Regions from separate parts of the Stenotrophomonas sp. YJH_SMC_36 genome, predicted to be linked through region 1. Evidence: predicted binding sites of a transcription regulator. Region 1 holds the regulator's gene; each other region holds the start of a gene.
The links. The regulator HrcA, encoded in region 1, represses chaperone genes, less so after heat shock. The targets are predictions, from matches to a motif close to TTNGCACTCNNNNNNNNNGAGTGCNAA.
Positions count from the first base shown of each region.

Region 2: the regulator HrcA is predicted to act here: its motif matches at 2,830-2,856, upstream of AC5P76_RS08300 (co-chaperone GroES).
Region 3: the regulator HrcA is predicted to act here: its motif matches at 2,670-2,696, upstream of rpoH (RNA polymerase sigma factor RpoH).

Region 1 covers NZ_JCAFTD010000002.1:279,824-290,393, reverse strand. Annotated here, with positions in the region: gene AC5P76_RS04485 (LysR family transcriptional regulator) at 1-404, shown strand, start outside; gene recN (DNA repair protein RecN) at 448-2,109, opposite strand; gene hrcA (heat-inducible transcriptional repressor HrcA) at 2,224-3,288, shown strand; gene grpE (nucleotide exchange factor GrpE) at 3,352-3,867, shown strand; gene dnaK (molecular chaperone DnaK) at 4,074-5,996, shown strand; gene dnaJ (molecular chaperone DnaJ) at 6,150-7,274, shown strand; gene AC5P76_RS04455 (AraC family transcriptional regulator) at 7,336-8,133, opposite strand; gene AC5P76_RS04450 (MFS transporter) at 8,206-9,405, shown strand; gene pdxY (pyridoxal kinase) at 9,999-10,570, shown strand, end outside.
Region 2 covers NZ_JCAFTD010000003.1:372,156-382,725, reverse strand. Annotated here, with positions in the region: gene AC5P76_RS08310 (serine hydrolase domain-containing protein) at 1-664, shown strand, start outside; gene groL (chaperonin GroEL) at 765-2,414, opposite strand; gene AC5P76_RS08300 (co-chaperone GroES) at 2,496-2,783, opposite strand; gene AC5P76_RS08295 (endonuclease) at 3,096-4,886, shown strand; gene cutA (divalent-cation tolerance protein CutA) at 4,955-5,293, shown strand; gene AC5P76_RS08285 (protein-disulfide reductase DsbD family protein) at 5,290-7,668, shown strand; gene AC5P76_RS08280 (TlpA disulfide reductase family protein) at 7,665-8,231, shown strand; gene AC5P76_RS08275 (bifunctional helix-turn-helix transcriptional regulator/GNAT family N-acetyltransferase) at 8,270-9,190, opposite strand; gene AC5P76_RS08270 (TonB-dependent receptor plug domain-containing protein) at 9,487-10,570, shown strand, end outside.
Region 3 covers NZ_JCAFTD010000003.1:327,778-338,347, reverse strand. Annotated here, with positions in the region: gene AC5P76_RS08110 (DUF2247 family protein) at 1-454, opposite strand, end outside; gene AC5P76_RS08105 (RHS repeat domain-containing protein) at 461-1,507, opposite strand; gene rpoH (RNA polymerase sigma factor RpoH) at 1,783-2,658, opposite strand; gene ung (uracil-DNA glycosylase) at 2,936-3,649, opposite strand; gene AC5P76_RS08090 (response regulator) at 3,646-4,488, opposite strand; gene ftsX (permease-like cell division protein FtsX) at 4,496-5,443, opposite strand; gene ftsE (cell division ATP-binding protein FtsE) at 5,447-6,133, opposite strand; gene rhlB (ATP-dependent RNA helicase RhlB) at 6,257-7,984, opposite strand; gene trxA (thioredoxin) at 8,508-8,837, shown strand; gene rho (transcription termination factor Rho) at 9,068-10,570, shown strand, end outside.

The sequences.
Region 1 (10,570 bases):
CACCCGGCTATGCGCAGCGACACGGTCTGCCTGGCAACGTCGACGACCTGCAGACGCACAACCGGCTGGACATCGGCCATGCGCGGGCGATGCAGGGGTGGCCGCTGCTGCAGGGCGGCCAGGTGCTGCGCGTGCCCACCAGCGGCAATGCGCGCGCCAGCAACGGCGATGCCCTGCGGCAGCTGGTGCTGGGAGGGCTCGGGCTGGCCCGGCTGGCCGCGTTCCAGGTCAGGGACGACATAGCGGCCGGGCGGCTGCTGCCGGTGCTGGAAGAGGCCAATCCCGGCGATCTGGAAGAGGTGCACGCGGTATTTCTGGGGCAGGGTGGCTATCTGCCGCTGCGGGTGCGTGCGTTCCTGGATTTCCTGGTGGAAAAGGTGGATCTGGCGCGGCCGCTGGGGTGAACCTGCGGTGGGACGGACCGGGCGTCGCTCGACGCCGCCGGCGTCAGACCTGCAGCAGCTTGCGGGCGGCCGCGCGCGCTTCCTTGCTCACTTCGACGCCACCGAGCATGCGTGCCAGTTCTTCCTCGCGTGCCTTGAGGTCCAGCTTCTCCACCGCACTCTGGGTCATGCCTTCCACCGGTGCCTTGCTGACCCGGTAGTGGGCATGGCCCTTGGACGCGACCTGCGGCAGGTGGGTCACGCACAGCACCTGGCGCTTCTCGCCAAGGGCGCGCAGTTTCTGGCCGACGATGTCGGCCACCGCGCCACCGATGCCCGAGTCGACTTCGTCGAACACCATGGTCGGCACGGCGTCCAGGTCGAGCGCGGCCACTTCGATTGCCAGCGAGATGCGCGACAGTTCGCCACCCGAGGCCACCTTGCGCAGGGCGCGTGGTGGTTGACCGGCATTGGCCGCGACCAGGAACTCCACGCGTTCGGCGCCCTGCGGGTCGGGCTTGCCGCCGTCCTGGGGTTCCAGCTCGATCAGGAACTGGCCACCGCCCATGCCCAGCTCGGCGATGATGCCGGTGGTGGTGGTCGACAGCGCGGCCGCCGCACTGCGCCGGCTTGTGGTCAGTGCTTCGGCCTGCACCCGCCAGGCGGCCGCGGCCTTGTCGATCTCGCCGGCCAGGCGCTGCAGCCGTTCGTCGGCGCCGCGCAGCTGCTCCACTTCGGCATGCATGCGCTCGCGCTGCGCGCCCAGTTCGTCCATCGGCACGCGATGCTTGCGCGCAAGGTCGTGCAGGCGGCCGAGACGGCGCTCGTTCTCCTCGAACTGCTCGGGGTCGGCATCCAGGTCGTCGTGCACGCGGTCGAGCAGGGACAGGGCTTCGTGCAGCTGGATCGACGCGTTTTCGATCAGGCTGTCCACCTCGCCCAGGCGCGGGTCGTGTTCGATCAGCCGGGCCAGTTCGTGCCGCACCTGCTGCAGCTGATCCAGCGCCGAGCTGCCCTCGTCGCCGTTGAGCTGGTTGCTGGCGGCCTGGCAGGCGGTCAGCAGCGCGCTGGCATGGGCCTGGCGCCGATGGCTGGCGCCCAGCGCGAGGATCGATTCGGGCTCCAGATCCTCACGGTCCAGTTCGCGCAGCTGATGCTCGAGGAAACCGATACGGTCACTGACGTCGCCCTGCTGCGACAGCGCCAGGGATTCATCGACCAGTGCCTGCCAGGCGGCTGCGGCGCGGCGGACCTGACGGCGCTCTTCCTCGTTGCCGGCATAGGCATCGAGCAGGGCCAGCTGGGAAGGACGCGCCAGCAGGGCCTGCTGTTCATGCTGGCCGTGGATTTCCACCAGCAGCGCGGCCAGTTCGCCCAGCTGGGCGAGGGTGACCGGGCGGCCGTTGATCCAGGCCCGCGAACCGCCGTCGGCGCGGATCACGCGGCGCAGCTGGCACTGGTCCTCATCGTCCAGCTCGTTGTCGGCCAGCCACTGGCGTGCGGCCTGCAGATGCTCCAGCGCGAACTCGGCCGACAGCTCGGCACGGGCGGCACCGTGGCGGACCACGCCACTGTCGGCGCGCAGGCCGGACAGGAAGCCCAGCGCGTCGACCATCAGCGACTTGCCGGCGCCGGTCTCGCCTGAAACCACGGTCATGCCAGGCCCGAATTCAAGTTCGGTAGCGCGGACGACGGCGAAATCCTTGATCGATAGGTGTCTGAGCATGGGTCTGGGGGTATCTGAGCCGCGCAACGCTAGCACGCGCACGCGGGCGGTCCAATGGCTTGCCAAGGTGATCCGGCGCCATTATCTAGTCTCCGTGTCTCACAGGTTGATTCCATGCACGGTTCCGCCGACCAACTCGCCCCGCGCGCGCGCCATCTGCTGCGCACGCTGATCGCGCGCCACATCCAGGATGGTGAGCCCGTGGGCTCGCAGACGCTGGCGCGCGTGGCCGGGCTGGAAGTCAGTCCGGCCACCATCCGCAACATCCTCGGCGACCTGGAGGACCTGGGCCTGCTGGCGTCGCCGCATACCTCCGCCGGGCGGATCCCGACCGCGCATGGCTACCGGGTGTTTGTCGACAGCCTGCTGCAGATGCAGCCGCCGGGCGAGGGCGAGCTGGCCCGCTTGCGCCAGGAACTGGCCGGTGGCGGCAGCACCCAGGCCCTGCTCGGCAGTGCCTCCGAGCTGCTGTCGGCGATGAGCCACTTCGTCGGCGTGGTCAGCGCGCCGCGGCGCGAGCAGTTCGCCTTCCGCCAGATCGATTTCGTGGCGCTGGACGGCCGCCGGGTGCTGGCGATCCTAGTGTTCGCCGACAACGAGGTCCAGAACCGGGTGATCGAAACCCGCCAGGACTTCGCCCCGGGCCAGCTGGAGCAGGTCGCCAATTACCTCAACGCCCATTTCGCCGGGCTGCCGCTGGCGGAGATCCGGGCGCGCCTGCTGCTGGAGCTGCGCGATGCCCGTTCCGAGCTGGAGCAGCTGCTGGCGCACAGCATCGAACTGGCCGAGCAGGCCCTGCAGCCCGCGGCCGACGACATGCTGGTGGCGGGCCAGACCCGCCTGATGGGGGTCCAGGACCTGTCCGACCTGGAGCGCCTGCGTGAACTGTTCGAGCTGTTTTCCAGCAAGCGCGAGATCCTGCAGCTGCTGGAGCGGACCATCCAAGCCCCGGGCGTGCGCATCTTCATCGGCGAAGAGACCGGGATGATGCCGCTGCAGGGGGTTTCGCTGGTGACCGCCCCGTATGCGGCCAATGGGCAGGTGCTGGGCGTGCTGGGGGTGATCGGGCCGAAGCGGATGGCCTACGACCGCATGATCCCGCTGGTACAGGCCACCGCCGACGTGCTGGGGGCGGCCTTTTCACCGACCGGACGCGGATCCGGTGCCGCGGACGCTTGAAACGCAGCATCCCGCCCACACTAGGGTGGATGGAGGCGGGGAGTGACCGCCAGGGACCCAGACATGAACCACGAACATCCAGATTTCGAATCCCAGCAGAGCGCCGCCGACGCGGCCGCCGCAGCAGGCGTCAATGACGAAGTGGAGCGCCTGCGCGCGGAAGTCGAGCAGGTCAGGGCCGATGCGCTGCGTGAGCGCGCCGACCTGGAGAACCAGCGCAAGCGCGTGGCCCGCGACATCGAGCAGGCCCGCAAGTTCGCCAACGAGAAGCTGCTGGGCGAACTGCTGCCCGTGTTCGACAGCCTGGATGCCGGCCTCAAGGCCGCCGGCGACGACCCGCACCCGCTGCGCGAGGGCCTGGAGCTGACCTACAAGCAGCTGCTGAAGGTCGCCGCCGACAACGGCCTGGTCCTGATTGACCCGACCGGCCAGCCGTTCAACCCGGAGCACCACCAGGCGATCAGCCAGGTGCCGGCCCCGGACGCCGCCCCGGGCAGCGTGGTAACCGTGTTCCAGAAGGGCTATCTGCTCAACGAGCGCCTGCTGCGGCCGGCGCTGGTGGTGGTGGCCGCCGACTGAGCGGTCGATCCGGGAGCGGCCGCCGGGCATGGCCCGGCGCTACCCCCGGATCGTCATCGCCGGGCCATGCCCGGCGAACCTTGAACGGCTGAACACAGCGTTCGGGAGATGGCTTGAATGTTCCACGAGCCTCCCCCACATCCCATTCATCCACCGGCCGAGCGGCCGGACTGACATCCACACAGCATTTCTCAGGAGTCTCCCCCATGGGCAAGATCATTGGTATCGACCTCGGCACCACCAACTCGTGCGTGGCGATCATGGACGGCGGCAAGGCCCGCGTCATCGAGAATTCGGAAGGCGATCGCACCACCCCGTCGATCGTCGCCTACACCAAGGACGGCGAAGTCCTGGTCGGTGCCTCGGCCAAGCGCCAGGCGGTGACCAACCCGAAGAACACCTTCTACGCGGTGAAGCGCCTGATCGGCCGCAAGTTCACCGACGCCGAGGTGCAGAAGGACATCGCCCACGTCCCGTACAGCATCCTCGCCCATGACAATGGTGATGCGTGGGTGGCCACCAGCGACGCCAAGAAGATGGCGCCGCAGGAAATCTCGGCCAAGGTACTGGAGAAGATGAAGAAGACCGCCGAGGACTTCCTCGGTGAGAAGGTCACCGAAGCGGTCATCACCGTGCCGGCCTACTTCAACGACAGCCAGCGCCAGGCCACCAAGGATGCTGGCCGCATCGCGGGCCTGGACGTCAAGCGCATCATCAACGAGCCGACCGCGGCCGCGCTGGCCTATGGCCTGGACAAGGGCGACAACAAGGATCGCAAGATCGTTGTGTACGACCTGGGCGGCGGTACCTTCGACGTCTCGGTGATCGAGATCGCCAACGTCGACGGCGAGAAGCAGTTCGAAGTGCTGGCCACCAACGGCGACACCTTCCTGGGCGGCGAAGACTTCGACAACCGCGTCATCGAGTACCTGGTGGAAGAGTTCAACAAGGACCAGGGCATCGACCTGCGCAAGGATCCGCTGGCTCTGCAGCGCCTGAAGGACGCTGCCGAGCGTGCCAAGATCGAGCTGTCCAGCGCCCAGCAGACCGAAGTGAACCTGCCGTACGTCACCGCTGACGCGTCGGGTCCGAAGCACCTGAACATCAAGCTGACCCGCGCCAAGCTGGAAGCGCTGGTGGAAGACCTGATCAAGAAGTCGATCGAGCCGTGCCGCGTCGCCCTGAACGATGCCGGCCTGCGTTCGAGCGACATCAGCGAAGTGATCCTGGTCGGCGGCCAGACCCGCATGCCGAAGGTGCAGCAGGCGGTGACCGAGTTCTTCGGCAAGGAGCCGCGCAAGGACGTCAACCCGGACGAAGCCGTGGCACTGGGTGCGGCGATCCAGGGTGGCGTGCTGGGCGGCGACGTCAAGGACGTGCTGCTGCTGGACGTGACCCCGCTGTCGCTGGGCATCGAAACCATGGGCGGCGTGTTCACCAAGATCATCGAGAAGAACACCACCATCCCGACCAAGGCCTCGCAGGTGTTCTCCACCGCCGAGGACAACCAGTCGGCCGTGACCGTGCACGTGCTGCAGGGTGAGCGCGAACAGGCCCGCTTCAACAAGTCGCTGGCCAAGTTCGACCTGTCCGGCATCGAGCCGGCGCCGCGTGGCCTGCCGCAGGTGGAAGTGTCCTTCGACATCGACGCCAACGGCATCCTGCATGTGTCGGCCAAGGACAAGAAGACGAACAAGGAACAGAAGGTCGAGATCAAGGCCGGCTCGGGCCTGTCCGAGGAAGAGATCGCGCGCATGGTCGCCGACGCGGAAGCCAACCGCGAAGAAGACAAGAAGTTCCAGGAGCTGGTGCAGGCCCGCAACCAGGCCGATGCCCTGATCCACGGCACCCGCAGCGCCATCACCGAGCACGGCAGCAAGGTCGGCGGCGATGTCATCGGCAAGGTTGAAGCGGCTCTGGCCGATCTTGAAACCGCGATGAAGGGCGACGACAAGGCACAGATCGAAGCCAAGTCGAAGGTGCTGGAGGAAGCCGGCCAGTCGCTGTTCGCCGCAGCGTCGGCAGAGCAGGGCGGTGCCCCGGGCGCCGATGCCGGCAATGCGGGCAAGGGCAACGACGACGTGGTGGACGCCGAGTTCACCGAAGTCAAGGACGACAAGAAGTCCTGATCCGGACCGACGCGGGACGCTGCCTGGCAGCGTCCCGTTGTCGCATCAGGGTCCTGACCGCCTCCGGCGCGTCGGGGCGCCCGACGCAAGAGCGGACCTGGTTCCGCTCTTCCGCTTTGACGAATCCCGACATTCCGGAAGCCGATTCACGATATGAGCAAGCGCGATTACTACGAAGTGCTGGGCGTGGCCCGCACCGCCAACGAAGAAGAGCTGAAGAAGGCTTACCGCCGCTGCGCGATGAAGTTCCATCCGGACCGAAATCCGGGTGATGCGGCCGCCGAAGCCTCCTTCAAGGAGTGCAAGGAAGCCTACGAGGTGCTGTCCGACGGCAACAAGCGCCGGATGTATGACAGCCACGGCCATGCCGCGTTCGAGCACGGCATGGGCGGGGGCGGTCCGGGTGGTCCGGACATGAACGATATCTTCGGCGACATCTTCGGCAACATCTTCGGTGGTGCCGGCGGCGGTCCGCGCCAGGCACGCCGCGGTGCCGACATCGGTTACGTGATGGAGCTGGACCTGGAAGAAGCGGTGCGTGGCGTCGAGCGCCGCATCGAGATCCCGACCCTGGCCGAATGCGGCGATTGCGATGGCAGCGGCTCGGAAGATGGCAAGGTGGAGACCTGCAACGTCTGCCACGGCCGCGGCCAGGTGCGCATCCAGCGCGGCATCTTCGCCATGCAGCAGGCCTGCCACAACTGCGGCGGCCGCGGCCAGATCATCGCCAAGCCCTGCAAGACCTGCCACGGCAATGGCCGTGTCGAGGAAGACAAGGTGCTGTCGGTGAAGGTGCCGGCGGGCGTCGACACCGGCGATCGCATCCGCCTGGCTGGCGAGGGCGAAGCGGGGCCGGCCGGCACGCCGCCGGGCGACCTGTACGTGGAAGTGCGCGTGCGCGAGCACCCCATCTTCCAGCGCGATGGCGACGATCTGCATTGTGAAGTGCCGATCCGCATCTCGCAGGCGGCGCTCGGCGATACCGTGCGCGTGGCGACGCTGGGTGGCGAAGCGGAGATCCGCATTCCGGCAGAGACCCAGACCGGGAAACTGTTCCGCCTGCGCGGCAAGGGCGTGCGTTCGGTGCGCAGCCGCAGCGAGGGCGATCTGTATTGCCGCGTGGTGGTCGAGACGCCGGTCAACCTGACCAACGACCAGCGCAGGCTGCTGGAGCAGTTCGAGGCCACCTTCGTCGGTGAGGAAGCGCGCAAGCACTCGCCGAAGTCCGCCACCTTCATGGACGGCGTGAAGGGCTTCTGGGACCGGATGACGTCCTGAATTTTCAACGCAAGCGTTGAACGGTAGCGCCGGGCCATGCCCGGCGTTTCTGTGCATGGGGTCAGCGGAAGAACGCCGCCGGGGTCTGCCCCAGCTGGCGCTTGAACATGCTGGTGAACGCGCTGGGGCTGTCGTAGCCCATCGCCAGTGCGACATCGATGACCTTCTCGCCGGTCGCCAGCCGTTCCATTGCCGCCAGCAGCCGCGCCTGCTGCCGCCACTGGCCGAAGGTCATGCCCAGTTCGTTGGCGAAGTGGCGCTGGATGGTTTTCACATCCACTTCCAGTGACTGCGCCCAGTCCTGCAGCGTGGCGTCATCGCCGGGGTGCTTCTGCAGGTGCTGGCAGATCCGCTGCAGGCGCGGATCGGCAGGCGCGGGCAGGTGCAGCGGCAATACGTCCATGCGATGCAGCTCGTCCAGCAGAAGGCGCACCAGGCGGCCATCGCGGCTGTCTTCGATGTGCTCGCCCTTGATCAGGGTGGCTGCCTGCAGCAGTTCGCGCAGCAGCGGTGCCACCTGTACCGCGAACGGTTCGGCCGGCAGTTGCGGGGCGAATGACGGGTCGATGTACAGGCTGCGCATGTGCACGGCGGCAATGCAGTCCACCGCATGCACCATGCCGGCCGGCATCCAGATCGCACGGGTGGAGGGCACGACCCAGCGACCGACTTCCGAGCGCACCACCATCAGCCCGGAGATGGCATAGACCAGCTGGTGGCGCTGGTGCTTGTGGCCTGCGATATGGGTGCCGGCCGGGTACTGGGTAACCCGGTAGGTGACCGGGCGATGCAGCGGCACATCGCGCCACGGCGCAGCGGGATCGACGTCACCGCCAATGTCCTTTTTGCGATAGGCCATGACCCGAACGCGGCAGAAGGGAGGGGAAGGCAACCGTAGCATGCGGAACCGCCCTCAAATCTGACTGCGTCCATGTCGACTCTGGCTTCCCCTGCAACGACCTCCCGCCCGGTGGCGCCCGGCGTACTGGCCGCCATCTCCACCTCGCATGTCGTCAACGACATGATGCAGTCGTTGATCCTGGCGATCTATCCGGTCATCAAGGGCGGCTTCAATCTCAGCTTCACCCAGATCGGACTGATCACGCTGACCTACCAGCTCACCGCGTCGATCTTCCAACCGCTGGTGGGGATGCAGACCGACCGCCATCCAGCGCCGTACTCGTTGCCGATCGGCATGGCCTCGACGCTGTGCGGGATGCTGCTGCTCGGCTTCGCGCCGAACTATGCGATGGTCCTGATGGCCGCCGCGCTGGTCGGCATCGGATCGGCGATCTTCCACCCGGAAGCGTCGCGCATCGCACGGCTGGCGTCTGGCGGGCGCCATGGCTTCGCACAGTCGGTGTTCCAGGTCGGCGGCAACTTCGGTACCGCGCTGGGGCCGCTGATTGCCGCCGCCGTGATCGTGCCGTACGGCCAGCATGCGGCCTCATGGTTTGCCGGTGCTGCGCTGGTCGGCATCGCCCTGCTGACCTATGTGAGCCGCTGGTATGCGCTGCACCTGGGCGCACCCCGCCCGGCCGGCGTGGCGGCGGCGGCGTCGCGGCATCCTCCGCGCACCGTGGCCAAGGTGCTGGCGATCCTGCTGGTGCTGATCTTCAGCAAGTACTTCTACATGGCCAGCATCGGCAGCTACTTCACCTTCTACCTGATCCACCATTTCGGCATTCCGGTGGCGCAGGCGCAGCTGCATCTGTTCGCGTTCCTGGTGGCTTCGGCGGCGGGTGGCTTCCTGGGCGGTCCGCTGGGCGATCGCATCGGCCGCAAGCCGATCATCTGGACCTCGATCCTGGGTGTGGCGCCGTTCGCACTGGCGTTGCCGCATGCGGATCTGCTGTGGACCACGGTGCTGGCGGTGCTGATCGGTTTCGTGTTGTCGTCTGCCTTCTCTGCCATCGTGGTCTATGCGCAGGAGATGATGCCGCACCGGATCGGCATGGTGTCGGGCCTGTTCTTCGGTTTTGCGTTCGGCATGGGCGGCCTGGGCGCGGCGGTGCTGGGCCTGCTGGCGGACAGGACCAGCATCGAATACGTCTATCACCTGACGGCGTTCCTGCCGCTGCTCGGCATCGTGGCGGCATGGCTGCCGCCGTCGCGGCCTGCTGCTCACTGAGGGAGGGTGGGTTTGCAGGGCTTGCAGCCCTGCGCCTGCAGAGGCAACGGCAACAACCGAAGCGCGCTATCCGTGGATTGGCGGGGTGGGTCCGGTTGCGGGGGACGCTGCAAGTACGTCCATGTAAGCTCGGTCGCCGCATCCATGCGGCTCACGCCCCCGCAACCGGACCCACCCCGCCTTCGATGGTTTTCCGCGATCTGTCGGAACAGCACTCTGCTCTGGTAGGTGTCGACCTTGGTCGACACGGTAGATCCACGCCATGCGTGGATGAATTCATTCGATATCTGACAGATGTGTCGACCAAGGTCGACACCTACCAACAGCGGCGCGGAACAACAGCCGCAGTTACCAACAGCCGCGTGAACCTGTCGAAGGTGGGGCGGTGTGGGTGGTCAGGACCGTTGGCGCCATGGATGGCGCCATCGAGCCCCCATGGATGGGTTTACGGCGTGTCCTGACCAGCCACACCGCCCCGCCACCCCACGGAATGCCGCTTTGGCTTTGGCTTTGGCTTCGGCCGTTGCCGTTGCATTGAGCAGGTGCAGGGCTGCAAGCCCTGCCGAAAACCCCCTTGGGCGTAGAATGCGGCCATGAGCGAATCCCTTGACAACCACCTGGTCCACGGCCGCCGCCAGCGGCCCGACGGCCCGTCGCCGATCGATGTCATCTCGGTCCAGTCGCAACTGGTCTACGGCCATGCCGGCAACAGCGCCGCCGTACCGCCGATGCGCGCGCTCGGCGTGCGCGTAGCTGAAATTCCGACCGTGCTGCTCAGCAACGCGCCGTTCTATGACACCACCCGCGGTCGCGTGCTGCCCGCCGACTGGTTCGCCGATCTGTTGCTGGGCACCCACGAGCGCGGCCTGCCGCAGCGGGCGAAGATGCTCGTCTCCGGCTACTTTGGCAGCACGGCCAACGGTGCCACCTTCGCCGATTGGCTGGACGACATCCTGCCGGCCTGCCCGCAGCTGCGTTACTGCCTGGATCCGGTGATCGGTGACACACACACTGGCCCCTACGTGGAACCGGGACTGGAAGCGATCTTCGCCGAGCGCCTGTTGCCGCATGCCTGGCTGGTCACCCCGAATGCATTCGAGCTGGCCCGTCTGACCGGCATGCCGGCACTGGCCGAGGCCGACGCCATCGCCGCCGCGCGTACGCT
Region 2 (10,570 bases), on a different contig from region 1:
CTTCGATCCGGGCAGCCGCTATGGCTATTCCGGCGAAGGCCTGATCCTGCTGCAGTTCGTGCTGGAGCGCGGGCTGGGCCAGGACGTGGGTACGCTCATGCAGCAGCGCGTATTCGACCGCTTCGGCATGCCCCGCACCAGCATGATGTGGCGCGAGGATTTCGCCACGAATCTGGCCGACGGCTGGACCGCCGAAGGCACGACGGAACCGCACGATGAACGCAGCCGCGTGCGTGCCGCCGGTTCGATGGACACGACCATCGCCGACATGGGCAATTTCGCGGCCGGCTATGTCAGTGGCCAGGGGCTGTCGGCATCGATGCGCCGGGAGCTGGTGCGGCCGCAGCTGCCGATCACCACCGCCAGCCAGTTCCCGACGCTGCAGCCGGAACTGCCGGTGGCGCAGCGGCGCAGAAACCTGGCTGCGGGACTGGGCGTGGTGACATTCACCGGTCCACAGGGCGCAGGCTTCTACAAGGGCGGACATGACGATGCGGTGGGCAACACGCTGGTGTGCGTCGAACAAGGCCAACGCTGCGTGGTGATCCTGGGCAACGATGTGCGCGCCGAAGCGGCCTTTCCGGCACTGGTGCGCTTCGTGCTGGGCGAGACGGGGGTGCCGTGGGATTGGGAATACGGCGCCACGAAGGCATTCGTGCGCTGACAGGTGGACCACGGTCCACGTCCAGCAGAGGGGGCGGAACGCCCACAAAAAAAACCCCGCCTTGCGGCGGGGTTTTTCACTTCATCGGGAACAGCGGACCTTAGAAGTCCATGCCGCCCATGCCACCCATGCCGCCCATGCCACCGGCGCCGCCCAGGGCCGGCTCGTCCTTCTTCGGAGCTTCGGCAACCATGGCTTCGGTGGTGATCATCAGGCCAGCGATCGAGGCCGCGTTCTGCAGCGCCGAACGGGTCACCTTGGTCGGGTCCAGGATGCCGAACTGCAGCATGTCGCCGAACTCACCGGTGGCGGCGTTGTAGCCGAAGCTGCCGCTGCCTTCCTTGACCTTGTTGACGATGACGGACGGCTCTTCGCCGGCGTTGGCGACGATCTCGCGCAGCGGGGCTTCCATCGCGCGCAGGGCGATCTGGATGCCGTGGTTCTGGTCTTCGTTGGCGCCCTTCAGGCCGGCCAACGCGGTGACCGCACGGACCAGTGCAACGCCGCCGCCCGGAACCACGCCTTCTTCAACGGCTGCACGGGTAGCGTGCAGGGCGTCGTCGACGCGATCCTTCTTTTCCTTCATTTCGATTTCGGTGGACGCACCCACCTTGATCACGGCAACGCCGCCAGCCAGCTTGGCCACGCGTTCCTGCAGCTTCTCGCGGTCGTAATCCGAGGAGGTGTCCTGGATCTGGGTCTTGATCTGCGCAACGCGCGATTCGACCGCAGCCTTGTCGCCCACGCCGTCGATGATGGTGGTGTTCTCCTTGGAGACCTGCACCTTCTTGGCGCGGCCCAGGTCCTTGATGGTGGCCTTCTCCAGCGACAGGCCCACTTCTTCGGAGATCACGGTGCCGCCGGTCAGCACGGCCATGTCTTCCAGCATCGCCTTGCGACGATCGCCGAAGCCCGGGGCCTTCACGGCCACGACCTTGACGATGCCACGGATCGTGTTGACCACCAGGGTCGCCAGCGCTTCGCCTTCGACTTCCTCGGCCACGATCAGCAGCGGCTTGCCGGCCTTGGCGACGCCTTCCAGCACCGGCAGCAGGTCACGGACGTTGGAGATCTTCTTGTCGTGCAGCAGGATGAACGGGTCATCCAGGTCAGCGGTCTGCGACTGCTGGTTGTTGATGAAGTACGGGGACAGGTAGCCGCGGTCGAACTGCATGCCCTTGACCACGTCCAGCTCGTTGTCCAGGCCCGAGCCTTCTTCAACGGTGATCACGCCTTCCTTGCCGACTTCCTTCATCGCGTCAGCGATGATCTGGCCGATCGACTCGTCCGAGTTGGCCGAGATGGTGCCGACCTGGGCGATCGCCTTGTCGTCAGCGGTCGGCTTGGAGATGTTCTTCAGCTCGGTGACGGCAGCCACGACGGCCTTGTCGATACCGCGCTTGAGGTCCATCGGGTTCATGCCGGCAGCAACGGCCTTGGCGCCTTCGCGGATCAGGGCCTGGGCCAGCACGGTGGCGGTGGTGGTGCCGTCGCCGGCGTCGTCGTTGGTGCGCGAAGCAACTTCCTTCACCATCTGCGCGCCCATGTTCTCGAACTTGTCAGCCAGTTCGATTTCCTTGGCGACGGAGACGCCGTCCTTGGTGATGGTCGGGGCGCCGAAGCTCTTCTCGAGCACGACATTGCGGCCCTTCGGGCCGAGGGTGGCCTTGACGGCATTGGCGAGAACGTTGACGCCGCGCACCATGCGCGAACGGGCGTCTTCACCGAAACGGATATCCTTGGCAGCCATTGCAATTACCTCATTGGTCGCGCCGGGCCGTGCCCGGCGGCTGGGATGTGGGGATCAGGTTGAAACAGGTCGCGGCGGGGCTCAGCCGATGACGGCGAGCACGTCGTCTTCGCGCAGGACCTTGTACTCGACGCCTTCGCTCTTGTACGAGCTGCCGGCGTACTGGCCGTAGATGACCTTGTCACCGACCTTCAGCGACGGCGCGCGCACGCTGCCGTTGTCCAGCGGCTTGCCGGGGCCGACGGCCACGACTTCACCCTTGGTGGACTTTTCCTTGGCCGAGTCGGGGATGACGATGCCACCGGCGGAGATTTCGTCGGCTTCGATCGGCTTGACCACAACGCGGTCGTGCAGCGGCTTGATGCTCATAGGAGACCTCTTAAGTGATTGATTGGTCTAAAAAAGTCCGGCGATGTTAGCACTCGCACCAGGCGAGTGCCAGAACCGCACGTGAAGAAACCCGACAAGGTCGGGAGCACGGCAGAGATGGAGCCCCCCGGGAGGCTTTCAAGGGGCATAGCGAAAAAAGTTTCCGCGCCGGACGCTGCGGCAGTGCGGTGGGGCGGCCCCGAATTAGGTGACCAACGTCGCACTGTCAGATATCTGACGTTCATTTACGACAAAGTGTCACTGGATCGGCCTTAGGCTCGGCCGCGCATTCCCAATCACAAGGAGTCGTCGATGCGATTGCTGTCCCCGCTCGCCACCGCCTGCGTGCTGGCCCTGGCCACCGCGCCGGCCCAGGCCGAGGTCTTCATCAACGAACTGCATTACGACGACAGCACCGCAGCCGGTGACGTCGGCGAGGCGATCGAGGTCGTGGCCACCGCCGGCGAGGATCTGTCCGGCTATCGGCTGTATCTCTATAACGGCAGCACGCCGTCGGCCGCTTCGGTGTACGCCAACACGGCCGTCCCTGCCGGCAGCGCGGCCGGGTGCGGCAGCGCCACCCTGGCCGTGGTCAGCTATCCGACCAACGGCATCCAGAACGGTCCCAACGACGGCATCGCGCTGGTCGACGCCAGCGGCAAGGTGGTCCAGTTCCTCAGCTATGAGGGCACGATCACTGCCTCCGGCGGTCCTGCCGCAGGCATGACCAGCCAGAACATTCCGGTGGCCGAGACCAACAGCACGGCCCCTGGCACCTCACTGCAGCTGACGGGCAGCGGCAGCCAGTACGCCCACTTCACCTGGGCCGAATCGGCGACGCACACCTTCGGCAGCTGCAACAACGGCCAGACCTTCAGCGGTGGGGGTACGCCCGGTCCCAATACGCCGCCATCGGTGTCCACCACCACCCCCGCCCAGGGCAGCAGCACGTTCCCGGCCGCGGCCGATCTGGAAGTGGTGTTCAGCGAGACGGTGAACCTGGCCAGCGGCGCCTTCGCGCTGAGCTGCGGCGCCTCCGGCAGCGTACCGCTGACCCACCCGGCCAGCGGCAGGAGCGTGAAGCTGTCCACCAACACCGCGCTGGTGGCCGGTGAGGCCTGCCGCTTCGACATCCGCGCCGCGCGCATCACCGACCTGCAGGGCGCGCATCCGGCTGCCGACAGCCGCATCGCCTTCACCGTGGCCAGCGCCACGGGCAACCCCGATCCGGGCAATCCCGGCGTACCGGCGGGCTACTACTCCAGGGTCAACACCTCCAGCCCGAGCCAGCTGCGCTGCTCGCTGCACGCGACCATCAAGGGCCACACCGCCTATCCGTACAGCGGGTCGGGCACCAGCACCTGGACCATCCTGGAGATCGCCGACGAGGATCCGAACAATCCCAACCGCATCCTCGATGCCTATCGCAACCGCAGCTACGCCAAGGTCAGCGATCGCGCTGGCACGGGCAGCGGCCTGACCTACAACCGCGAGCACACCTGGCCGAACTCGCTGGGCTTTGCCAGCACCACCGGCGACAAGGGCCTGCCCTACGCGCCCTACACCGACACCCACATGCTGTACCTGACCGATGCGCAGTGGAATGCCGACCGCGGCAACAAGCCGTTCGGCAAGTGCGATGCCAACTGTGGCGAGCGCGCCACCGAGGCCAACAACGGCCATGGCGGCGGCAGCGGCGGCTACCCGGGCAATTCCAACTGGGTGCGCACGCCGGACGGCAACACCGGCACCTTCGAGGTGTGGGGCCATCGCAAGGGCGACATGGCGCGCGCGGTGATGTACATGGCGATCCGCTACGAGGGCGGCAAGGATGCAGCCACCGGCCAGTCCGAGCCGGACCTGGAGCTGACCGACGACCGCAGCCGGATCGTCAGGACCAGCAGTTCGCCGGCCTACATGGGCCTGCTCTCGACCCTGATCGACTGGCATCTGTCCGATCCGCCGGACGACGCCGAGCGCGCGCGCAACGACGTGATCTACAGCTTCCAGGGCAACCGCAACCCGTTCATCGACCACCCCGAGTGGGCGACGCCGGCGTTGTTCACCTCGGCCAAGCCGGCGACCTGCCAGCTGGCCAACTGACCGCGCAACGCAGCGGTCCATCGCCGCCGCCGGACCTTGATCCGGCGGCGGCCCTATACTCGACGGTCATGCCGACCGTCGATCCCGTCCTGCTGCTGTTGACCACCTGCCCGGACCGGGCCAGTGCCGAGCGCATCGCGCATGCGCTGGTCGGCGAGCACCTGGCCGCCTGCGTGACGCGCCTGGAAGGGGCGCAGTCGACCTACCGCTGGCAGGGCGAGGTCACTACCGATGCCGAGCTGCAGCTGCTGGTGAAGACTACGGCCAGCCGCGTGGAGGCAGCGATGGTACGGATCGTCGAACTGCATCCGTATGAACTCCCCGAGTGCATCGCGGTCGAAGCCCGGGCCGGACTGCCGGCCTATCTGGATTGGATCCGGGCGCAGACCCGGGAGGACACCGCTTGATGAATCTGTTTGCCCGTGCCGCCGCGCTGTGCGCCCTGCTCTCGCTGGCCCTGCCTGCATTCGCCCTGGACGAGAAAGATCTGCTGCCGGTGGACCAGGCGTTCGCGCTGACCGCCAGTGCGCCGGAGCGGAACCAGATCCAGCTGCAGTTCAAGATCGCGCCGGGGTACTACCTCTATCGCCACCGCACCAGCGTCAAGGCCGACCCGGCCTTCAATGCCGGTGCGCTGCAGATGCCCAGCGGCACCAAGCACCACGACGATTTCTTCGGCGAGGTCGAGACCTACCGCGAACGCCTGCAGGTTTCGCTGCCGGGCGCCCCGACGGATGCGGCCGGCACCCTCAGCCTGGAAGTGCGCTACCAGGGCTGCGCCGATGCCGGTGTCTGCTACCCGCCGCAGAAGCGCGTGGTCCAGGTGACACTGCCCGGTGGTGGCGGTGGCGCCGCAGCCGCCCTGCCAACCGCGCGGGTCACCGGCGTGAACGCGTTCAACACTCCGCTTGCCGGGGCCGGCAGCGGTGGTGGCCTGCGCCTGCCCGGCAGCAGCAACAGCCAGGCGCTTCCGCTGCCCTCCGAACAAGCCTTCGGCTTCGACGCGATCGCCAGCGATGGCAACACCCTGCTGCTGCGCTTCAGTCCCGCGCCGGGCTACTACCTGTATCGCGATCGCACTTCACTGAAGCTGGAAGGCAGTGCCGGTGTGCTGGCAGATACGCCGCGCTGGCCCGCCGCGCAGTCGCATCGCGACGAGCACTTCGGCGATGTGTCGGTGTACTTCAACCAGGTCGAAGTGCCGCTGCCGCTGCGCCGCACGGTGACCGACGCGGTGGACAGCACACTGGTGGTGACCTTCCAGGGTTGCCAGACCGATGGCATCTGCTACCCGCCGATGACCCGCCGGGTGAAGCTGTCGATCCCCGCGGGAAAGATCAGCGCCCACGCCGGCCAGCCTGCGCCACGCAGCGAAATGATCCGACCGCTGCCGGCGGGCAGCGCCGCACCGCGCGAGGCTGCCAACGGCACCCCGTTGCGCCTGCTGCCGACCGTGCCGAACAGCGAACCGGCGCGTACCGATGTGGACGGCGCGCAGGCAGGGTTCGCCGCCGATGCGCGGGGCGACAACGCGCTGCGTACCCGCCCGCCGGCCACCACCCCGGATCCGGACCGTTCGTTCCTGTGGGTGCTGCTGCTGGCACTGGCCGGTGGTCTCGTACTGAACCTGATGCCCTGCGTGCTGCCGATCCTGTCGCTGAAAGTGCTGGGCCTGGCACAGAGCGGTGAGAGCGCCGAGCGCGCCCGCAGCCACGCCATGTGGTACACGCTGGGCGTACTGGTCGCCTTCGCGGTGATCGGCGCGCTGATGGTCGGCCTGCGCATGCTTGGCAATGCGGTGGGCATCGGTTTCCAGCTGCAGCACCCAGGCGTGGTCGCGGCACTGGCCTACATCATGTTTGCGGTTGGCCTGAGCCTGTCCGGCGTGTTCACCCTCGGCGGTGGCCTGGGCAACCTCGGCCAGTCACTCGCCCGTCGCAGCGGTCCGGCCGGCGATTTCTTCACCGGTGCGCTGGCCTGCGTGGTCGGCAGCGCGTGCGTCGGTCCGTTCATGGGAGGCGCGGTCGCCTATGCCTTCGTTGCCACGCCCGTACAGGCGATGGCCGTGTTCCTGTTCCTGGGTCTTGGCCTGGCCCTGCCGTTCCTGCTGATCGGCTTCGTGCCGGCGCTCGCGCGGCGCCTGCCCAAGCCCGGCCCGTGGATGGAAACGCTCAAGCACGTGCTGGCGTTCCCGATGTATGCCACCGCACTGTGGCTGCTGTGGGTGCTGGGCAAGCAGCGTGGCGTGGACGGCATGGCGCTGGCGCTGGGCGGACTGCTGCTGCTGGCCCTGGGCCTGTGGTTGTTCGAGCGCAGCCGCTGGCGCAGCCAGCGCGCCGCCGGCCTGCTGGGCGTGCTGCTGGCAATCGCCGCGCTGGTACCGGTGTGGGGCGTGACCCAGCTGAAGCCACCGGCACGTGCGGCACAGGCCACCAGCGAGAACGTCGTGGAGTATTCGCCGCAGCTGCTCGACCGCCTGCGTGCCGACAACCGCGTGGTGTTCGTCAACATGACCGCCGACTGGTGCGTGAGCTGCAAGGCGAACGAGCGCGCCGTGCTGTCGCGACCGGAGTTCAGGGAGCTGCTCAGGCGCACCAACGCGGTGTACATGCGCGGCGACTACACCAACGTGGACCCGCAGATCACCGCTTTCCTCGATGAGCACAAGGCCGTGGGCGTTCCGCTTTACGTGGTGTACGGGCCCGGCGCACCGCCGACGGTGCTGCCGACCCTGCTTACCCAGGCCGTGGTCGAAGAAGCGCTGCTGCGCACCGCACGATGAGGTGGCAACGGCCAGCGCTGCTGTGGACCGCGGTGCTGGCTGCCGGACTGGGCCTGTGGGCCGGCCATCGGCTGACGCCGGTGCCGGCGGCAGACGCTGGCGATCCAGACGTGCAGCCACCTGCAGCACCGCTGCCCGTGCTGCAGGCAGGCGATGCCCTGCCCGCACTGGTGCTGCCGGACCTGCAGGGACAGCCGCTCGATCTGCGCCAGCGTTTTGCCGGCCGGCCGCTGCTCATCAATGTCTGGGCCAGCTGGTGCGGGCCCTGCGTCGAGGAAATGCCGGAACTGTCGCGCTTCGCGCAGGCGCAGCAACCTGACGGCGTGCAGGTGCTGGGGCTGGCGCTGGATACACCCGAAGATGTGCAGCGTTTCCTGCAGCGGGTGCCGGTGGACTACCCGATCGTGCTGGAGACGCCCGGTCCGCGCGATGCCAGCGTGCAGCTGGGCAATGCCCAGGGGCTGCTGCCTTACAGCGTGCTGGTGGATGCACAGGGCCGCATCGTGAAGCAGAAGCTGGGGCCGTTTGCCGCCGGCGAAGTGCAGACGTGGGCCCGGCTGTAAGCCTGGCCGCGGCCGGCATCCACGCGTCCTGATCCCGGTCAGACCAGTGAGCGCGCCCAGAGCTGGGACACCTGTGGCTGGCCGAACAGCTGCTCGTGCTGCTCGGTCATCAGTTCGAAGCCGGCCCGTTCGTACAGGCCGCGGGCGTCGATGAGCGCGGCATTGGTCCACAGCACCATGCGCTTGTAGCCCACCGCGCGCGCGAAGCTCATCGCCTCGTCCACCAGTCGCTGCCCGATGCCCCGCCTGCGCGCGCTGGCATCGACGTGCAGCAGCCGCAGCTTGGCATTGTGCGCGTCGTGCCGGACCACGAACACCGACCCCACCGGGGTGCCGTCCAGTTCAGCGATCCAGCAGCGCTCGGTCTGCGGGTCGTGTTCGCGCAGGTAGCGGGTGACGATGTCGGCCACCAGCGCTTCAAACTCCGCGTTCCATCCGAATTCGCGTGCATACAGCGCGCCGTGCTTCTGGATCACCCAGCCCATGTCGCCGGGGCGGGGATCGCGCAGCACGCAATCCGACGATGCACCTCCCAGCAGTGCCTGGATGTGCGCCATCGCCTCAAGAAGGCGCTGGCATCCTGCTTCGCTGATATCTCCCAGCATGGCAGCGACGCTTTCGCTGGACGCTGCATCCAGCTGTGCGAAGGCGGCGCGGCCCGACTCGGTCAACACCAGCCGGTTCGCGCGCGCATCCATCACCGACGGTTCGCGTTGAACCAGACCGCGCGCCTGCAGCCCGCTCAGCAGCCGGCTGAGGTAGCCCGCGTTGAGGTCCAGCCGATGGCCCAGCTGCGCAGCCGTGATGCCCTGGCCCGCCGCCAGTTCGAACAGCACCCGCGCCTCGGTGAGGGTGAAGTCGCTGTGCAGCAAACGCTCCTCGAGCACCGCGATCCTGCGGGTGTAGAAGCGGTTGAAGGCGCGGACCTGTGCGACGGGATCGGAAGTGAGCGCAGACACGGGGACGTTCCTGATGGTTGCCTTGGGCACATAGTACATGCCTTGAGCAACCATATAAGGCTGTTTTGCGATCCATTCCGCGTCTTGGCGCCTTAAAACGAAAGATTCGTTGCAGTACGGTTTACGTTCTGTTAATTCTGCGTTTAGCGACCAGGGCCCTGGCTGCAAGGAGAACCAACAGGATGAACGACTGACCGACAAACCACTCAAATCGACTGCAGGGTGCATGCATGAAACACGGAATTCGCAGAAGTGTTCAGGCTCCAGACGCAATCACGCCATTGGCATCCGCAGTAATGGTGGCCCTCGCCACCGCGCTGCTGTCCACCAGCCCCGTTGCACGGGCGCAGGACAGCGGCACATCGACGACGCCCGACGCGGCCACCACCCTGGATACCGTTTCGGTACTGGGCAGCCGCACCAAACCGCGCACGGTGTCCTCGTCGGCGGTGCCGATCGACATCATCGGCGGTGAAGAGTTCCGCAACCAAGGCGCGACCGACGCCCTCGACCAGCTCAAAGTGCTCGTGCCTTCCTTCAACGTCAGCACGATTCCCATCGACGATGCGGCCAGCCTGGTGCGTCCGGCCAACCTGCGTGGCCTGCCGCCGGACAACACCCTGCTGCTGGTCAACGGCAAGCGTTTCCACCGCTCGGCGGTGATCACGTTCCTCGGCCACGGACTGTCCGACGGCGCACAGGGACCGGACCTGTCCGTGTTCCCCTCGCTGGCGCTGGAACAGGTGGACGTGCTGCGCGACGGCGCAGCGGCACAATACGGCTCGGACGCCATTGCCGGCGTGCTCAACTTCAGCCTGAAGAAGCTGCGCGAAGGCGGCACCGCCGAGGTGTTCGCCGGCCAGTACTACGAGGGCGACGGCCTCACCACCCAGTACTCGGCGCAGATCGGCCTGCCGCTCACCGAGCACGGCTTCGCCACCCTTACAGCCGAATGGCGCAACGCCGACGACACCTCGCGCAGTGTGCAGCGCGACGATGCCGCCGCGGTCGCAGCTGCAGGCTACCCCGGGGTGAAAGATCCTGCGCAGATCTGGGGATCGCCGAAGGTGGACGACGACCTCAAGCTGGTCGCCAACCTCGGTTACGACACCGAGAACGTGGAGTTCTACCTGTTCGGCAATTACGCCAAGCGTGAAGTGGATGGCGGGTTCTACTACCGCGACCCCACCGCACGTTCGGGCGTCTACTCCAACGATGGCGGCCAGACATTGCTGGTGGGCAACCTGACCGGCGTGGGCGCATGCCCCACCATCGCCCTGCGCGATGGCGCCGGCAACCTCCTGCCGTACGGCACCGTGAGCGGCGCGGTGGCTGCCCTGCCCGCCAACTGCTTCACCTTCCTGTCCAGCCTGCCCGGCG
Region 3 (10,570 bases), on a different contig from region 1:
AGTTCTCGAAGAGCCGCGCAACGTTCTGCTCATGTGAGTGAGCAGACGGATCATACCCATCAGAAGCTGGCATGTACCTGACAAAGCTCTCCAGAGACTCCGGGTAATCAAAATCAGCGTAGATCCTCTCAACCTCTCCGAGCGGATCAGCAATCTCATCGCGCTTGGCGTAGGCGTCCGCGAGAAATGCAACAAGCCATCTTCTGAGAATCTCATCCTCGTTTGAGTTCTTATCGAATGCCGCCAACTGCGCAGCTACGCTATTACGCTCATCGGGAAGAACCCCTTCAAGCCTTTCAATCAAGGCGTTCAGATTGAACTTCTCTTCCAGTTCCTTCTGCTCCGACGCGCAGTGCTTCACAACCTCAAAGTCAATCAGATGGCGCCCCAGTGCCCATGCCACCTCGGTCTGACTCCAGGGTCCATAGGGTTGAATACAGTCATACGTTCTCATGGACACTCACTTCTTGTTTGGTATTCCGTTCATGCTGCCACCTTCCACAAATCTTTGATGGGTCAAGTCGCCAGCCTTGTCGACTATGTATTCAAATCGACCGGCCTTTCCATTGAGTTCACCTGGCAGCTGCGTCAGAGTGCGGACCACGCCGTCACCTCCTGTCAACGGAGTATGAACACCCGCTTCTGCAGCCGTCTCTCGCATAAAGGTCGCCGAATTGTGCCCAGCGTCGGCTTTGAGTGCACTTCCCACAGGTCGGGAATTCAGAAGTGCCCGACCTTCAACACTCAGAGCTTTGGATGCCGCCACACCTGCTCCACCGGCACCTGTAACTCCTGCGATATCAGCAGCGATACTGGTAGCTGCTGATACGACACTTGGATTGGCCATCGCAACCATGCCAGCTTCGATCAGCACTGGGGCAGCCATTGCCGCTGTAACAGCGATTGCGGCCGGTCTCATCGGCTCGTATACGGCGCCATTTCCGGCAGCAATATCCCTCCGATGCTGCTCAACGAATCGCTCTGCGGCCTGCCTTCCATCCCCATCGACGAACCTGTAGGGATTCCCGTTCGCGTACCGATACCTATTGAACTGCTCAACTGGCTTTTGGTGAGCGGTGACTGGGTCCACTGACAAAAACACACCCAGTTGTGGATCCATGTAGCGCTGTTGCATGTAGCTCAGCCCTGTGGCCAGGTCGCTCACATGTCCGGCGTACCCAGGTCCATCCGTGACCTGACCGCCTACCACGGCCCCGTAGGGCTCGTAGTCATATCGTTTGATGACGTTGCCGTTGGCATCGCTTTCGGCCACAACCGAGCCGAGGGCATCAGTGTGAATGTATGTGATCGTTGTCTGGGCGATTGCGGATGGTGACAGGCCAAGGCCCATCAGCAGCAAGCAGCACAGCCAGGCGCCTATGACACCAAGCTTGCGAGTTCGATCTTCAAATGCCCCGAAGCGGGTCGACACACCGCCTGCAGTTCCCCCGAACCTGCGCATCATTCCAATCCATGAAAGAGCCTTGAAGCAAAGCTTGGCATTCATAGCACAGGTAGGCAGTCATCGGAGTCCAACTCCAGGACTGAGGCCAAAGGGACCATTCTGAATTGGACCAGGCCCTTGGCTATAAACCTCGCGAGGGCTTGAACGGCCACCGGAAGCGCATGACTGCCAGCCATGGGCTGGTACTACTGAAGCAGCCGATCAGCGGCCTGCATTACCAACTGCCATGCCGGCCGAACAAAAAAAGCCCCGACCAACGCCGGGGCTTTTCATCAGAACGGGTTCCGGAAATAGGAACCGAACCTAAGATCCATGCCTTACGCGGTGAACAGCGCCTTCATCTTCTTCAGGGCATTCGCCTCGACCTGGCGGATGCGTTCGGCAGACACGCCGTACTCGTCTGCCAGTTCCTGCAGCGTCACCTTGCTGTCCGCATCCAGCCAACGGCGGCGGATGATGTCACGCGAACGCGCATCCAGTTCGGCCATGCCTTCGCGCAGCAGCTGCAGCTGGTTGTCCTCGCTGTCGGCACGCTCGTAGGCCATCGACGGATCTTCATCGTTGGCCACCAGGTATGCGGCCGGCGACGGCGGCGCATGATCGTCATCCTCGTCGCTGGGCGCATCGAAACCGATATCGCGACCGGACAGGCGCGACTCCATTTCCATGACCTCGCGCTCGGACACGTTCAGATCCTTGGCCACCGCGCTGACTTCCGCGGCGTTCATCCAGCCCAGGCGCGTCTTCGACTTGCGCAGGTTGAAGAACAGCTTGCGCTGCGCCTTGGTGGTGGCGACCTTGACGATGCGCCAGTTCTTCAGGATGAACTCGTGCATCTCGGCACGGATCCAGTGCACGGCGAAGGAAACCAGGCGCACGCCCATGTCCGGGTCGAAGCGCTTGACCGCCTTCATCAGGCCGATGTTGCCTTCCTGGATCAGGTCGCCCAGGGCGAGGCCATAGCCGTTGTAGCCGCGGGCCACGTGCACCACGAAGCGCAGGTGCGAATGCACCAGCTCACGGGCAGCGTCCAGATCGTTGCCGTCGCGGAAGCGACGGGCCAGGTCCTGTTCGTCATCGACCGACAGCACCGGGATCTGGTGCACGGCACCGATGTAGGCGTCCAGCGAACCGAGCGCACTGGGAATCGGGAGATTGTTTGCCACAAGGGCAGTAGAGGTGTTCTGGCTCATAGGCACCCATCTTAGCAGTCCGGGATTTGGACTGCTAAAGGAGGAAAAAGTTCCAGCATCCTATTGATGCAACACTGGTCCCAAACAGAGCCCTACCGTAGCGCGATTTGATGACAGTGGCGAGCGCGCTTTTCGGGATTCACAATCCCTTGGAATTCAACCAATTACCTGCCGGGAACCGACCGATTCCGGTCAAGCGGAGCTGAACGGGCCGTTCCGGAGGCCCATTCAGGCCAGGAAACGTTGCCCGGTGTTCAGGCCCGGCTGCCGGCGGAGGTCAAAGCGCCGCGCGCGGCGGCAGCGACCAGTCGATCGGCGCCTGCCCGCGACGCTGCAGGTAGTCGTTGGCCATCGAGAAATGCCGGCAGCCGAGGAAGCCACGATGGGCCGACAGCGGCGAGGGATGCGGGGCTTTCAGCACACGATGGCGCCGGGTATCGATGACCTTGCCCTTCTGCTGCGCGTAGGCCCCCCAGAGCATGAACACCAGGCCTTCGCGTTCGCGGTTGAGCACATCCACCACGTGGTCGGTGAAGCCTTCCCAGCCGCGGCCCTGGTGGGCGCCGGCCCTGCCCTCCTCCACCGTCAGCACGGCATTGAGCAGCAGCACGCCGCGCTGCGCCCACGGCACCAGGCAGCCGTGATCGGGACGGGGGATGCCGAGGTCGCCCTCGATCTCCTTGTAGATGTTCAGCAGCGATGGCGGCACCGGAACGCCGGCGGGCACCGAGAAGCTCAGTCCGTGCGCCTGGCCGCGCCCGTGGTACGGGTCCTGGCCCAGGATCACCACTTTCACCTGTTCGAACGGCGTGGCGTCGAACGCCGCGAAGATCTGCGGCCCCGGCGGGAACACCGCCGCGCCGGCCGCCTTGCGCTGGCGCAGGAAGGTGGAGAGTTCGCGCATCTGCGGCTGCAACAGGTAATCGCCGACCTGCTGCTTCCAGCTCGGTTCCAGCTGGATCGTCGGGGTGTCCACTACGTCATCGGTCATCGCAACAGGGGTCCATCGTTCAAGCGGGCCAGGCGCAGCTGGAACAGCACCTTGGTCACCAGCAGGCGCTCCTCGATCGGCTTCAGCACCAGATCATTGGCACCGGCCTGCAGCAACCCGGTCTGGTTGTGTGGATTGCCGTCGCCGGTCATCACCAGCACCGGCAGTCGGCGTTTGCCGTAGCCGAAATCCACGCGCACGCGCTGCACCACGTCGCGTCCGCTCAATTCGCCCTTCAGGGTGACGTCGGTCAACACCAGGTCGATGCGGTGGCGGCTGCGGCCCAGCGATTCGGCCGTGAGCAGGGTGAAGGCCTCTTCGGCACTGACCACGTGCAGCACGTTGAGCTGTTGGCGTTCGAGCATGCGCTTGGTCGCCTCCGCCACCACCCGGCTGTCCTCGATGTAGAGGATGGTCGCCCCGGGAATGGTCTGCGGCTGCACATAGCCACGGATGAAGGTCGCCAGCGCCTCATGGCCCAGCGCCTTGTCGAAATAGTCGGTGACGTACTCGGTGAAGCGCCGCTGCTCCAGATGCTGCTGCGCATCGCCGGAGACCACGATCACCGGCACGTACGCCTGGCCGGCAGCTTCGCGGACCGTCCGCGCCAGCGCCAGGCCGTCGCCGTCACGCAGGGTCAGCGAGGTGGTGACCAGGTCTACCGGCCCCTGGGCCAGAGCCTGCTGGGCATCCTCGATGCTGTCGCAGCCGATCACCTCCACGCCCGGCAGATCACGCTGCAGCACGTCGGCGATCAGCTTGCGCACCAGTTTGGAACCGTCGACCACCATCACCCGCGTAGCGGGCCCTTCAAGGTGCTTCAGCGCTTGCGGTTGCATGCCGGTCTCAGGTGTCGGTCGGGCGGGTCTGGCGGAGGAAGTGGCCGGTGACCAGCCACGCGCCCAGCCATCCCAGCAGCAGCGTGCCCAGCAGGACCAGGCTGCCATGCAGCAGGTCCAGGCCGTGCAGCACGAACGGGCTGCCGTAGCTGCGTGACAGGTCAGCCAGCGGCGCGCGCAGGGCGGCGCCGGCAACACCGATCAGGGCCAGCGCCACCGCGCCGGCGCCCAGCCCATACCAGGCGCCCAGATACAGGAAGGGCCGGCGGATGAAGCCATCGCTGGCGCCGAGCAGCTGCAGCACGCCGATTTCCTCGCGCCGTGCCTGGATGTCGAGGCGCACGGTGTTGCCGACCACCAACGCAGCGCCGACGCCGAGCAGCACCGAAAGCACCTGTACCAGCCGTGCGCCGAACGCCAGCCACGCATCCAGCCGCTGCCGCCACAGCGCATCGTGCTGCACCAGATCGGCCTCGGGCAGGCTTTCCAGCGCACGCGCCAGACGCGCATCGTCCTTGCCCTGCCCCGGGGTGATGACCAGCAGCGAAGGCAGCGGATTGTCATTCAGCGCGTCGATCGCCTCGCCAAGGCCGGCATCGCGCAGCTCCTGCAGCCCTTGCTCGGGCGTGCGCACGGTCACCTCGCCGACGTCATCGCGGTCGCGCAGCTGGCCGGCCAGGCGCAACGCACCCGGGCCATCCACCGTGCCCTTGAGGAAGACATTGATGTCGCGCGACTGCTGCACGCTGCCGGCGAAATGCTTGAGGTTGTCCAGCGCGATCGACAGGCCCAGTGGCAGTGCCAGCGCCAGCGCCATGACCATCACCGTCAGCAGGGTCGCCCACGGCTTGCGGCAGGCGCGGCCCAGGCTGAACACCACGCTGTGCACGTGGTGCTGGAACCACACGCCGAGACGCGAGGGTGCGGCGGCTTCGCTGTTTTCGTTCTTCGCCATGCGTTACTCCGCCAGATCCTGCGGCGAGATGTCGTCCACCAGCCGGCCGTGGTCGAGAATCAGCACGCGCTTGCGCATGCGACGCAGCAGGGGAAGGTCGTGGCTGACCACCAGCACACTGGTGCCGCGCGCGGGCAGCTCGGCAAACAGGGCCATGATCTCCGCCGCCAGGGTCGGGTCCAGGTTGCCGGTCGGCTCATCGGCAACCAGTAGCTTGGGTTCACCCACGATGGCGCGGGCGATGCCCACGCGCTGCTGTTCGCCGGCCGACAGCTGCGACGGCAGCGCCTTCTCGCGATGGCCCAGGCCCATCCGTTCCAGCACGGAACGCACGCGCTTGCCGATGTCGCCACGGCGCGTACCGCGCAGGATCAGCGGCAGTGCCACGTTCTCGGCGATGGTCCGGTCCATCAGCAGGCGATGGTCCTGGTACACCGCACCGACCGCGCGCCGATGGCGCGGCACGTCGCCGCCGCGCACCTTCAGCAGGTTGCGCTCGTCGAAGACCACCGCGCCGCGGCTGGGCCGCTCGTCGAGGTGGATCAACTTGAGCAGGGTGCTCTTGCCCGCCCCGGAATGGCCGGTGACGAACAGCATTTCGCCCGGCGCGACCTCGAAGCTGACGTCGATCAGTGCTTCGTGGCCACCGGCGTACTGTTTGCTGACATTGTCGAAGCGCAGGACACTCATGCCCCGATTATGCAGGACCGGCGCGAAGTATCGATAGCGCCGGGACGCGCCCGGGTGGAATCGTTGATCTGCCGCTGTGCGCGCCGGGCATGGCCCGGCGCTACCGCTGACCGGGCGCGCCGATCAGCCGCCCGACAGCATCCGGCGGATCTTGCGGCCGATGCGGGTCAGGAACGAGTCGGCGGCGTCGGTGCTGCGCACCGGCTTGGCCACCACGTGAACCGGCGTCACCGGCGAGGCACCGTTGCCGGCGCTGCCGTTGGCGACCATCGCCTCGCCACCCTCGACCGGACGGCCATGGCGACGACGACGGCGCTTGCGCGGCTTGCGCTCGCCGTCCGCCGCGAGCTCCGGAGCACCTTCGGCACGCGGCGGACGCGGCGGGCGCGGGGCCTGGGCCGGGGTGCCGGACCCGGCACCTTCCACCGGCGCGGTCGCGCCCTGCTCGCCTTCCACCCGCGGCCTGCGCGGACCACGCGAGCGGCGTTCGCCGCTGCGCTCGCCCTCGCGGCGCTCGCCACGGCCGGCGCCGGAGCGACCACCGCTGCGGCCACCGCCACGACGCTCTTCCTCGGCGGCGCGGGCTTCGCGCGCCTCGCGGAAGATCTGGCCGACGCTCTCGTTCTCGTCACCGTCCTCGCCAGCGACCGTGGCCGGGCGTTCCGGACGCGGCAGTGCGGTCATCAGTTCCTTGGTGACCGGCTCGGACGGAATCTTCTGTTCGATGTAGGCCTCGATGTCCGGCAGGCTCATCGCATAACGCTCGCAGGCGAAGCTGATCGCGTCACCCTCTTCGCCCAGGCGTGCGGTACGGCCGATGCGGTGCACATAGTCTTCGGCGTCGAACGGCAGGTCGTAGTTGTAGACGTACTTGATGCCGTCGATATGCAGGCCGCGGGCAGCCACGTCGGTGGCGACCAGGATTTCCAGCTGGCCCTTCTGGAAGCGGTTGAGCAGGCTCTCGCGCTTCTTCTGCGGCACGTCGCCGGACAGGACGCCGACCCGGTACCCGGCCTTTTCCAGCGAACGCGCCACGCGCTCGACGAAGACCTTGGTGTTGACGAAGACCATGGTGCGGGCGCCCTCGCTGCGCGAGAGCAGGCCCAGCAGCAACGGGATCTTCTCGTCGTCGGCCGGGAAGTAGATCTTCTGGCGCACGCGCGCGGCGGTCACTGTTTCAGCTTCGACCACCAGCTTCTGCGGCTCGTTCATGTGCTCGTAGGCCAGCTCCAGCACGCGATGGCTGAGGGTGGCGCTGAACAGCAGGGTCTGCCGGGTGGTGCGCTCGGGCATGCGGCGCAGCAGGAAGCGGATGTCCTTGATGAAGCCCAGGTCGAACATGCGGTCGGCTTCGTCCAGCACGCAGATCTCGCAGGCGTGCAGCGAAACCACCTTGTGCTGCTTGACGTAATCGATCAGGCGGCCGGGGGTGGCGATGATCACATCGACGCCCTGCTGCAGGATCTCGCGCTGCTTGTCGTAATCCACGCCACCGTAGACGAGGGCGAAACGCAGGCCCAGGTCGGAACCGAACTTCACGGCGTCCTTGTGGATCTGGATGGCCAGCTCGCGGGTGGGCGCCAGGATCAGCGCGCGCGGGTCTTCCGCCTTGCGGTCGGCCAGCGCCGGGCGGCTCAGCAGGCGGTTGACCACTGCAACCAGGAACGCCAGCGTCTTGCCGGTGCCGGTCTGGGCCTGGCCGGCGACATCACCACCGGCCAGCGCGACCGGCAGTGTCAGCGCCTGGATCGGGGTGCAGCGGGTGAATCCGGCTCCTTCAAGGCCGGCCTGCAGGGCCGGATGCAGCTCAAAGGAGGAAAAGGTCAAATCGGTCAGCGGTTTGTCGCTCATGAGTCCGTCTTGGTATGGCCACCGGCCAGCGGGCGGGCGGCACTGCATCGTCTGGGGGCACCGTCGCAAACTGCGGCCCCTGCGGCGGGTCGGCGGACCGGGGACCACCGGGTCCGCGCGCCGCTCAATGCCCCAGTTTAACGCACTCCGGCGGCCAAACCGGAATGAGCCGTCTCACACAACCGCGAGACCGGCCCGTACGGGACGCCTCTTCACCCAGCCACACCGCGCTTGAACAGCCCTGCCGGGGTCGCTGGAGTCCGCGGCTGCCGGCCCCCACTTCAGGAAGACAGTGAAATCCGACACATACCGCGCTTCGAAGCGATCACGATACGCTGGGTTCCAGCCGGCCACTGTCCATGCCCCGCGATAGGGGTACACTGCCGGCCGTGAGCGTCCAGGCATCCCGCCGAACGCACCGCGGCAGGACGCCGCGAGGCAACGACGAGGGTCGCGCCACCGGGCAAGGCCCAGTTCACCCACCTCCGGCCTGGCCGGGTGCAATCCAAGACGAGAAACCAAGATGAGCGACAAGGTTGTACATGTCGGCGATGCCGACTTTGATAGCGCCGTGCTGAATTCCAAGGAACCGGTGCTGGTCGATTTCTGGGCCGAGTGGTGTGGCCCGTGCAAGATGATCGCCCCCGCGCTGGACGAGCTGGCCGATGCCTACCAGGGCCGCGCCAAGATCGCCAAGGTCAACGTCGACAACAATCGTGCGCTGGCCGCCAAGTACCACGTGCGTTCGATCCCGTACCTGGTCGTGTTCAAGGACGGCGAGAAGGTCGGCGAGCAGATCGGCGCGGTGGGCAAGGCCCAGCTGGCCGGCCTGCTGGACAAGGCCCTGGCCTGACCCTGTAACGACTCCGGCAGCCGCCCGGTGCGGCTGCCGGCAGGCGCGGACCGCGCCTGCATGAATGCTGTTCCCGGCGACCCTTGCACGGCGCCGCGGGCCGATGATAGTGTCGGCACATCCGGCCGCGTTCGCGTGCCGCACCTTCTGGACGCAGTTTCTTCCAGACCCATCCCCAACGTTCGCCGCCCCAGCCGGGCGCTCGCACCTTCAAGCGAGGAATAACGCTCTTGTCCGATAACACTCCCGAAACCGGCAGCGCAGAAGCGCCCGCCGAAAAGCGCGTGCGCAAGGCCCGCGTGACCAAGGCTGCCGCACCGGCCGCCGCCGAAACCAGCGCGCCCCCCGCGCAGCCGACCCTGCCGCTGGCCGCCGCGCCCGAAGCACCGGCGCCGGCCGCAGCCGCTCCCGCGCCGAGCGCGCCCGCCGCCGAGGCCCCTGCCAGCAGTGGCGGCGGTGAAGGCGGTGAGGGTCGCGAATCCGGCCAGCCGCGGCAGCAGAACCCTCAGGGTGGCGGCCAGCATCAGCACAACCAGAATGGCCAGCAGGGCCAGGGTCAGGGCAACCGCCGTGACCGTTTCCGCAACCGCCGCGACCGCGACCGCAACAACCGCTTCCGCGATGACGGCATGCCCAACGAGGGCGGCGAGCAGCAGGCTTTCGTGCCGCGCGTGCAGCCGACGGTGCCGGAAGGCTTCCCGGTCTATTCGCTGAGCGATCTCAAGCGCATGCCGGCACAGAAGCTGCTGGAAATCGCCGAACAGCTGCAGATCTCCGAAGGCGTGGCGCGTGCCCGCAAGCAGGATGTGATCTTCGCCCTGCTGAAGGTGCTGACCCGCCACGGCGACGGCGTTGCCGCCGATGGCGTGCTGGAGATCCTGCCGGACGGCTTCGGCTTCCTGCGCGCGGCCGAAGCCAGCTACCTGGCCGGCCCGGACGACACCTACATTTCGCCCAGCCAGATCCGCCGTTTCAACCTGCGTACCGGCGACCACCTGTCCGGCCGCATCCGCTTCCCGAAGGACGGCGAGCGCTACTTCGCGCTGTCGATCGTGGACACCATCAACGGTGAGCCGCTGGAAGCGTCGAAGAACAAGGTGCTGTTCGAGAACCTGACCCCGCTGTTCCCGCGTCGCCGCTTCACCCTGGAGCGCGGCAACGGTTCGTCGGAAGACATCACCGGCCGCATCCTCGACCTGATGGCCCCGCAGGGCAAGGGTCAGCGCTCGCTGATCGTCTCCCAGCCGAAGGCGGGCAAGACGATGATGATGCAGCAGGTTGCCACCGCGATCACCACCAATCATCCGGACGTGCACCTGATCGTGCTGCTGATCGACGAGCGCCCGGAAGAAGTGACCGAAATGCAGCGTACCGTGCGCGGCGAGGTCATCAGCTCGACCTTCGACGAGCCGGCCGCACGCCACGTGCAGGTCGCCGAAATGGTGATCGAACGGGCCAAGCGCCTGGTCGAGCACAAGAAGGACGTGGTGATCCTGCTGGACTCGATCACCCGCCTGGCACGCGCCTACAACAACGTCGTGCCGAGCTCGGGCAAGGTGCTGACCGGTGGTGTGGACGCCAACGCCCTGCACCGCCCGAAGCGCTTCTTCGGTGCCGCGCGCAACGTTGAAGAAGGCGGCAGCCTGACCATCATCGCCACCGCGCTGGTCGACACCGGCTCGAAGATGGACGAGGTGATCTACGAAGAGTTCAAGGGCACCGGCAACAGCGAA